One region of the Solibacillus sp. FSL W7-1464 genome, then DNA from elsewhere that is predicted to be linked to it. Evidence: riboswitches for the same ligand, from Rfam matches in the RefSeq annotation. Region 1 holds a riboswitch; the other holds the start of a gene.

The links. A riboswitch is a leader RNA that binds a small molecule or an ion and turns the genes downstream of it on or off. The one in region 1 is predicted to bind FMN.
Region 2: another riboswitch for FMN. It lies ahead of MKZ25_RS06090 (ECF transporter S component); the one in region 1 lies ahead of ribE (riboflavin synthase).

Annotation. Positions count from the first base shown of each region.
Region 1 covers NZ_JBBORC010000001.1:2,065,235-2,068,663, reverse strand. The annotation lists gene MKZ25_RS10075 (VC0807 family protein) at 1-605, opposite strand, end outside; FMN riboswitch at 923-1,059, shown strand; FMN riboswitch at 1,159-1,294, shown strand; gene ribE (riboflavin synthase) at 1,416-2,051, shown strand; partial or broken gene ribB (3,4-dihydroxy-2-butanone-4-phosphate synthase) at 2,066-2,674, shown strand; gene ribH (6,7-dimethyl-8-ribityllumazine synthase) at 2,693-3,157, shown strand; gene MKZ25_RS10055 (PadR family transcriptional regulator) at 3,297-3,429, shown strand, end outside.
Region 2 covers NZ_JBBORC010000001.1:1,278,660-1,282,088, forward strand. The annotation lists gene MKZ25_RS06080 (RNA polymerase sigma factor SigX) at 1-221, shown strand, start outside; gene MKZ25_RS06085 (hypothetical protein) at 218-1,441, shown strand; FMN riboswitch at 1,546-1,720, shown strand; gene MKZ25_RS06090 (ECF transporter S component) at 1,963-2,538, shown strand; gene brnQ (branched-chain amino acid transport system II carrier protein) at 2,717-3,429, shown strand, end outside.

The DNA of each region.
Region 1 (3,429 bases):
ACACTAATGTAAAAGAACATCCCCGTTAAAATACCGGAAAATACCCAAACCGCTACTCGTTTATAAATCAGCATGTCACCATAACTGTCAATTCCAAACTTCCGTAAAAGATAGACCGTAATTCCTGCCATAACTAGTCCTCGGATAATGAACACAATCTGGATCAGCTGAAACCACCGGAAAATCCCTTTTTGGAAGAATAACGCCTTACTGTCCTTTCGTGAATAGCCTTGCAGATAAGCAAAATCGACTGCAATATACAGAGAAATAGGCTGCTTCACAATGAATAAAATGACAAATAGAAACGTATAAAAAAGACCTAAATATACGTTATTCCAAATCATCTGCTCGGCTGAACCCGACAGCAGATCAACCGTAGTACCAATAAGCATCGAACCTAAAATAAACAATCCCGTCACATTAAACTGACGATCTTTCGCAAAGCGGTAAACCGTATAAATGATCCCGGGAACAGTGGACAGCAGCATTGCGGCATAGTCACCAAGAGGCTCTCGTCCAAACTTCCATATCGCATAAGGTAAAACTACATAGAACAATAGTTCCAGAAAGATAAAATATTTATTCGACTGTGAATTATTTGCCATAAAAGCCTCCATTACCATTAAAAAAGGTATTTATTTTTTATAATACTGAAGATTATCCGACACTATGTTTTATAGATGAATTACTTGAAAAAAAGCAACTAAGCAAATGAAAGACACTTAAAATCAGCTTGCAATAACTCCTTTTCTATTACTGTAATATTATGTATATTCTTCTACGTATTGCCTTGAAGAAAGTTTCAAAATTTTAATTTAATAGAGGGGTAAGGTAAAAGGATTGAGGGAACAAAAAGTAAGTAGGTGCTAAAATACTATTAGCTTTTTAAATTATGTATGTTACAATAACTTTCAAATAAAATAATTTCCTTCGGGGTCGGGTGAAATTCCCAATCGACGGTGATGAGTTGAACTCTAAGCCCGTGAGCCACTTTATGTGTGCAGGATTTTGGTGCAAATCCAAAGCCGACAGTTATAGTCTGGATGGGAGAAGGAATAGCAACACATTTTAAAAAATTTGATTTTAAATGTGATTTTTTGCTATACACTTTTCCTGTCGCGCCTTGTGACGGGATTTTTTTATTTCCATGAAAAGAATAATTTCCTTCGGGGTCGGGTGAAATTCCCAATCGACGGTGATGAGTAGATCTCTAAGCCCGTGAGCCACTTTATGTGTGCAGGATTTGGTGCGAGTCCAAAGCCGACAGTTACAGTCTGGATGGGAGAAGGAAGCAATGTCAGCAGTTTTTTGAAAATTATGTTCAAAAAGCTTATTTGATGATGCTCAATTTTCCTCTCATCGAACTCCGAATTCAATCGGGGTTCTTTTTTTAATTTTAAAAAGAGGTGAGCAGGATGTTTACAGGAATCATTGAAGAACTGGGAACGGTTGAAACGATCAGCCAGTCCACACAAGCGATGGAACTAGCCATTCGCGCAAGCAAAATTTTAGAGGATGTTCAACTCGGGGACAGCATTGCCGTTAACGGTGTCTGTCTGACAGTGAAACAATTCTCGCCATCCGTATTTTTGGCGGACGTCATGCCAGAAACGGTCAAAGCAACAAGCCTCCAGCAATTAGCAGCAGGAATGCCTGTCAATCTGGAACGGGCGATGTCGGCGAATGGTCGTTTTGGCGGGCATATTGTTTCGGGCCATGTTGATGGGATTGCGACAATACAACGTAAAAGACCTGTTGCCAATGCCGTTTATATTGACCTGGCAATGGAAAAGCATTTGATTGCAGAATGTATTAAGAAAGGCTCAATTACAGTGGACGGCACGAGTTTAACAATTTTTGATGTGACCGACACATTCATTACCATTTCCTTAATCCCTCATACGTATGAGCAGACTGTATTAGGCTATAAAAAGCCGGGAGATGTTGTGAACATTGAAACAGATCTAATCGGTAAATATGTAAAAAAACATTTACAAAATCAAACGGGAAGTACGATAACAATGGACTTATTGCAACGTACAGGATTTTAAAGGAGTGGTACAAAATGAATACGATTGAAGAAGCAATTCAGGCATTGAAAAACGGCGAGATTATTATTGTGTCAGATGACGAGAACCGTGAAAATGAAGGGGATTTTCTAGTTTTAGGAGAATTCGCTACACCGGAAAATATTAATTTCATGGCACTTCATGGAAGAGGGTTAATTTGTACACCAATTTCATCTGCAATTGCAGAAAGACTTTCTCTTCATCCAATGGTGCAAAGCAATACCGATACATATCAAACGGCTTTTACGATTAGTATCGATCATATCCAAACAACGACAGGTATTAGTGCATTTGAGCGTTCTAAAACGATGTTAGCATTACTGGATCCTGCAACAAAACCGGAGCATTTTCATCGTCCTGGCCATGTGTTCCCGCTCATTGCAAAACAGGGAGGCGTGTTGGAGCGTCGCGGGCATACGGAAGCAGGCGTCGATCTGGCAAAGCTTTGCGATTCAAATGAAGTCGCGGTCATCTGTGAAATTATGAACGAAGATGGTTCAATGGCACGCATGCCGCAGCTCGAAAAGCTGGCACAAAAACATAAACTGAAATTTATTACTATCGAAGACTTAGTTCAATATATAAAATTAACTACCGTATTGGTATAAAAAGGAGCAATTAAAATGGGAAAAATATTTGAAGCACAATTAGTCGGAACAGATTTGAAAATCGGAATTGTCGTAGGGCGATTCAATGAATTTATTAATGATAAATTATTAAGTGGTGCACTCGATGGCTTGAAACGTCACGGTGTTGAAGAAGCAAACATTGATACAGCATGGGTACCTGGTGCCTTTGAAGTACCGTTTGTGGCGAAGAAAATGGCTGAAACAAATAATTATGATGCAGTAATCGGATTAGGTACGGTCATTCGCGGATCAACAACACATTATGATTATGTATGCAACGAGGCAGCGAAAGGAATTGCAAAAGCAGGCCTGGATACAGGAGTTCCGGTAATTTTCGGCATTGTCACAACTGAAAATATCGAACAGGCGATCGAACGTGCTGGTACAAAAGCAGGCAATAAAGGCTATGACAGCGCAATGTCCGCAATTGAAATGGCCAACTTGAATAAAATGTTTTAATATAGAATAGTGTACGCCACTCCAAAATTTTGGGGTGGTTTTTTTCATTGCTTTCAATAACAAGTTTACAAATTATTTCCTGTATATTACTATTACGTTATACGATATATCGCGTGACATAATAGGTGGAGGAATGAATATGTCTTACAATGGCGGACCGATGACTGAAGCAATGTATTATGTGTTATTGGCGTTAATGCGCCCAAATCATGGTTATCAGGTAATGCAATCCATTACAGAAGTATCAAAAGGCCGTTTAAAGATGGGGCCCG
Region 2 (3,429 bases), 790 kb from region 1:
TAAATGATCAGCTTCATCAATTGCTGGTTGCATTGGAAGAATGTTCAGGAGATCAGAAAATGGTGATTATTATGCGGTTTATTCAGGAACTTTCAATTCAGGAAACAGCTGAAATATTAGGATGGACGACCGGAAAAGTGAAAACGACACAACACCGTGCTTTGAAAAATTTGAGGGTGCTATTGGAAGCGCAAGAAGGAAGGGAGGCGAATCCATTATGAAAAAGGAGCAATGGGATGAAAAAGAGATTGAACTTTTTCTGAAAAAAGCACCGAAAGTAACCGATCATCGTTCAAAAGATGAAGTATTTAATCGTTTAAAGGATGAAGGGGTATTTAATGAAGATCCGCCTCACATACAGCAAAACAATCAAAAAGGTATTCGCTGGGCACCATTATTCGTTTCGATCGCGTCCATATTTATAATTGTTTTAATCAGTGCACAGTTTATAGGTAACAATGATTCGGTTACTATGCAGAATGAAGCATTCGATCTTGCTACTCCGGATTCGGAAGAGAATATGACGATGAGTGCGAAGGAAGATGCGTCCACACAAACCGAGCGCGCCATGATCAACAGTTTCTCGACGGAAGCACAACCGGAGCAAACATTGGTCTATGAAAATGAGCTCGCGGACAACACATTATTTGAAATTGGCCTTGCAGGGGATGATGCAGAAAGTGTACCTGTGAGCATATTGATTCCAAATGAAGTTGTTGCCGAAAAAACGGGTAAAGAAAATCCGTCGAAACTGGAACTTTATAAAACATTCGGTCCATTGCTTGATGAGCAGTCACTCGGGTTCAACGAATATCATCCGTACAAGGGTGAATTGCGAGAAGAAGAGAACAGGCTTGTTCATACGCTACCGGAAGATCACCAATATGATGCCGGAACAGCGTCCTTATCAAATTATCTCGGTTCCCTTGTCGATACTTTCAGCGACGCATATACGGAAGTGAAAATTGAAAATACGTCCGGAAAACCGATTTACTTTGATCATGTAGGCGATGTAAATGAGCCGTTTTTATTAAATGATGAGAACGCTCAATATAATTATTTTATGTATCAGATGCGGAATGGGGCGGTCTATTTAAGTCCGAATTTCCGGATGAGCTTTACAAATGTGGAAGAAGCAATAAAAAATATGACGGTGGAAGCGAATGATATATACAGAACGGTTATATTGCCGGGCGTCTATTTGAAAGTGCAAGACACTGAGTCAATCGTTACGATTACATTTGAAGAGCCTTTAAACTTGGAAAATTATGAACCTGCTCAAGCAATGCGCATGATTGAAGGATTAATCATGACAGCGGCAAGTTTTGATAAACAGGTTAAATTTAAGAATATCGTACAGGAACAATGGGGCGGTTTTGACTTCACAAAACGATTAGAGAAGCCGATTGCGGCAAACCGAATTCACTATGAATTTCAATAATTCAAATAATTTTACTAGGAATTGTAAGCAATGGGCTTTACAATTCCTTTTTTTTAGATATAATAATAATTATAGCAAGGTAATTGCTACATAATTTCATATTGATTCATCTTCGGGGCAGGGTGTAACTCCCGACCGGCGGTAATAAAAGTTATAACCTCTGACCATTTACTTGGAGGAAGTTATGTCGAACTTTTCGAGCCCGCGAGCCACTTTTTGTGTGCAGGATTTGGTGCAATTCCAAAGCCGACAGTATAGTCTGGATGGGAGAAGGTGAAGGTACGGTCGTCATTTTTGAAAATGCCGTGCTTTGCAGTACTTATTTCTAATTCCTTATTTGTTAACGGAATATTTTTCGTATACAAAAAACAGGAATGGCTGCAAATGCACAGATAGACCCTTTATTTAAGTGTGCCTATTTCTCCCTTATGCTCTATTTTTAGCATAGGGGTTTTTTCATGAAATGATTTGATACGTCCTTTCTTCTTGCGAGATGGAATCAGCAAAGAGGAGAGATTTATATGCAAAAAAGAAGTTTGAAGTTACGGTCATTCGTAACAATCGCAATGCTGAGTGGGGTTTCATTTGTACTAATGTTGTTAAACTTCCCACTACCATGGTTCCCAGTGTTTTTACAAATTGATTTCAGTGATGTGCCAGCATTGATTGCGGCAATTACAATGGGACCTGTTGCGGGTATTTTAGTTGAACTTGTTAAAAATGTGCTTGACTGGATTTACACAGGGGCTCCTGAAGGAATTCCGGTAGGTCATATGGCGAACTTCGCTACAGGTGTGTTATTCATTTTACCAGCTTACTATATTTATAAAAAATTCCCTTCTGCAAAAGGGTTAATGACAGGCTTAGTTATTTCTACAGTTGTAATGTCACTGGGAATGGCGGCATTAAACTACGTGGCGTTCCTGCCGTTGTATACGTACTTACTAGGCTTCGAATATAATATGTACGAAACGATCGTATTGGGTATTTTACCGTTTAATATTGTTAAAGGAATTATGATGATTGTTGTCGTGACGATACTATACCGCTCGATGCGTGTATGGATTGAAAACCAGCGCAGACAATATTCAGCTTAAATTTTATAATAAATGATGGAGTGATGTCATTAAAGTGTTAACTTTATGACGTTGCTCCTTTTATATTTACTTTGACTATTGTCATTCTGTTATAGTACTGATATGATATTGTACATTGTTAAGAAAATTAGGACGTTTCATTAAAACACCATGAAATGACATCTTGGGAGAGAATATGATGGACAAGAAAATACCATTTTCAACCTATGCAGTAATCGGGACGATGCTGTTTGGGATGTTTTTTGGAGCAGGGAATTTAATATTTCCGATTCAAATGGGGCAATTGGCAGGGACAAATTATTGGTTCGCGCTAATTGGCTTTTTAGTTACAGCAATTGGTTTACCGTTTTTAGGAATTCTGGCGATCGGATTGTCGGGAAGCAATGGACTGCGTGATCTGGCGAGTAAAGTACATCCGATGTTTGGATTGTTTTTTGCATTGGCGTTGTATTTGACGATCGGACCGTTTTTTGCGATTCCGCGTACAGCAACAGTACCGTTTGTCGTGGGATTTGAACCGTTTATCGATCCTTCTCAGGCAGCATTGTGGCTGGCGGTATTCAGTTTTGTTTTTTTCGCGATCGTTTTTTACTTTTCGTTAAATCCGGCGAAAATAATGGACATTATCGGAAAGTACTTAACACCTGCCTTTTTAATCTTTTTATTTGTATTAATCGGCATTAGTCTGTTTTCTCCTATGGGGAAATTCGTTGAGCCTGCCGGAGCCTATATTAACGAGGCATTTATGACAGGTTTCAAAGAAGGTTATAATACGATGGATGCGCTTGCTTCGCTTGCATTCGGTATTGTAGTCATCCATGCCATTAAACGGACAGGTATTACAGATAAAAAAGAAATTGCAAAAGCGACTTGGAAATCGGGTATTTTTGC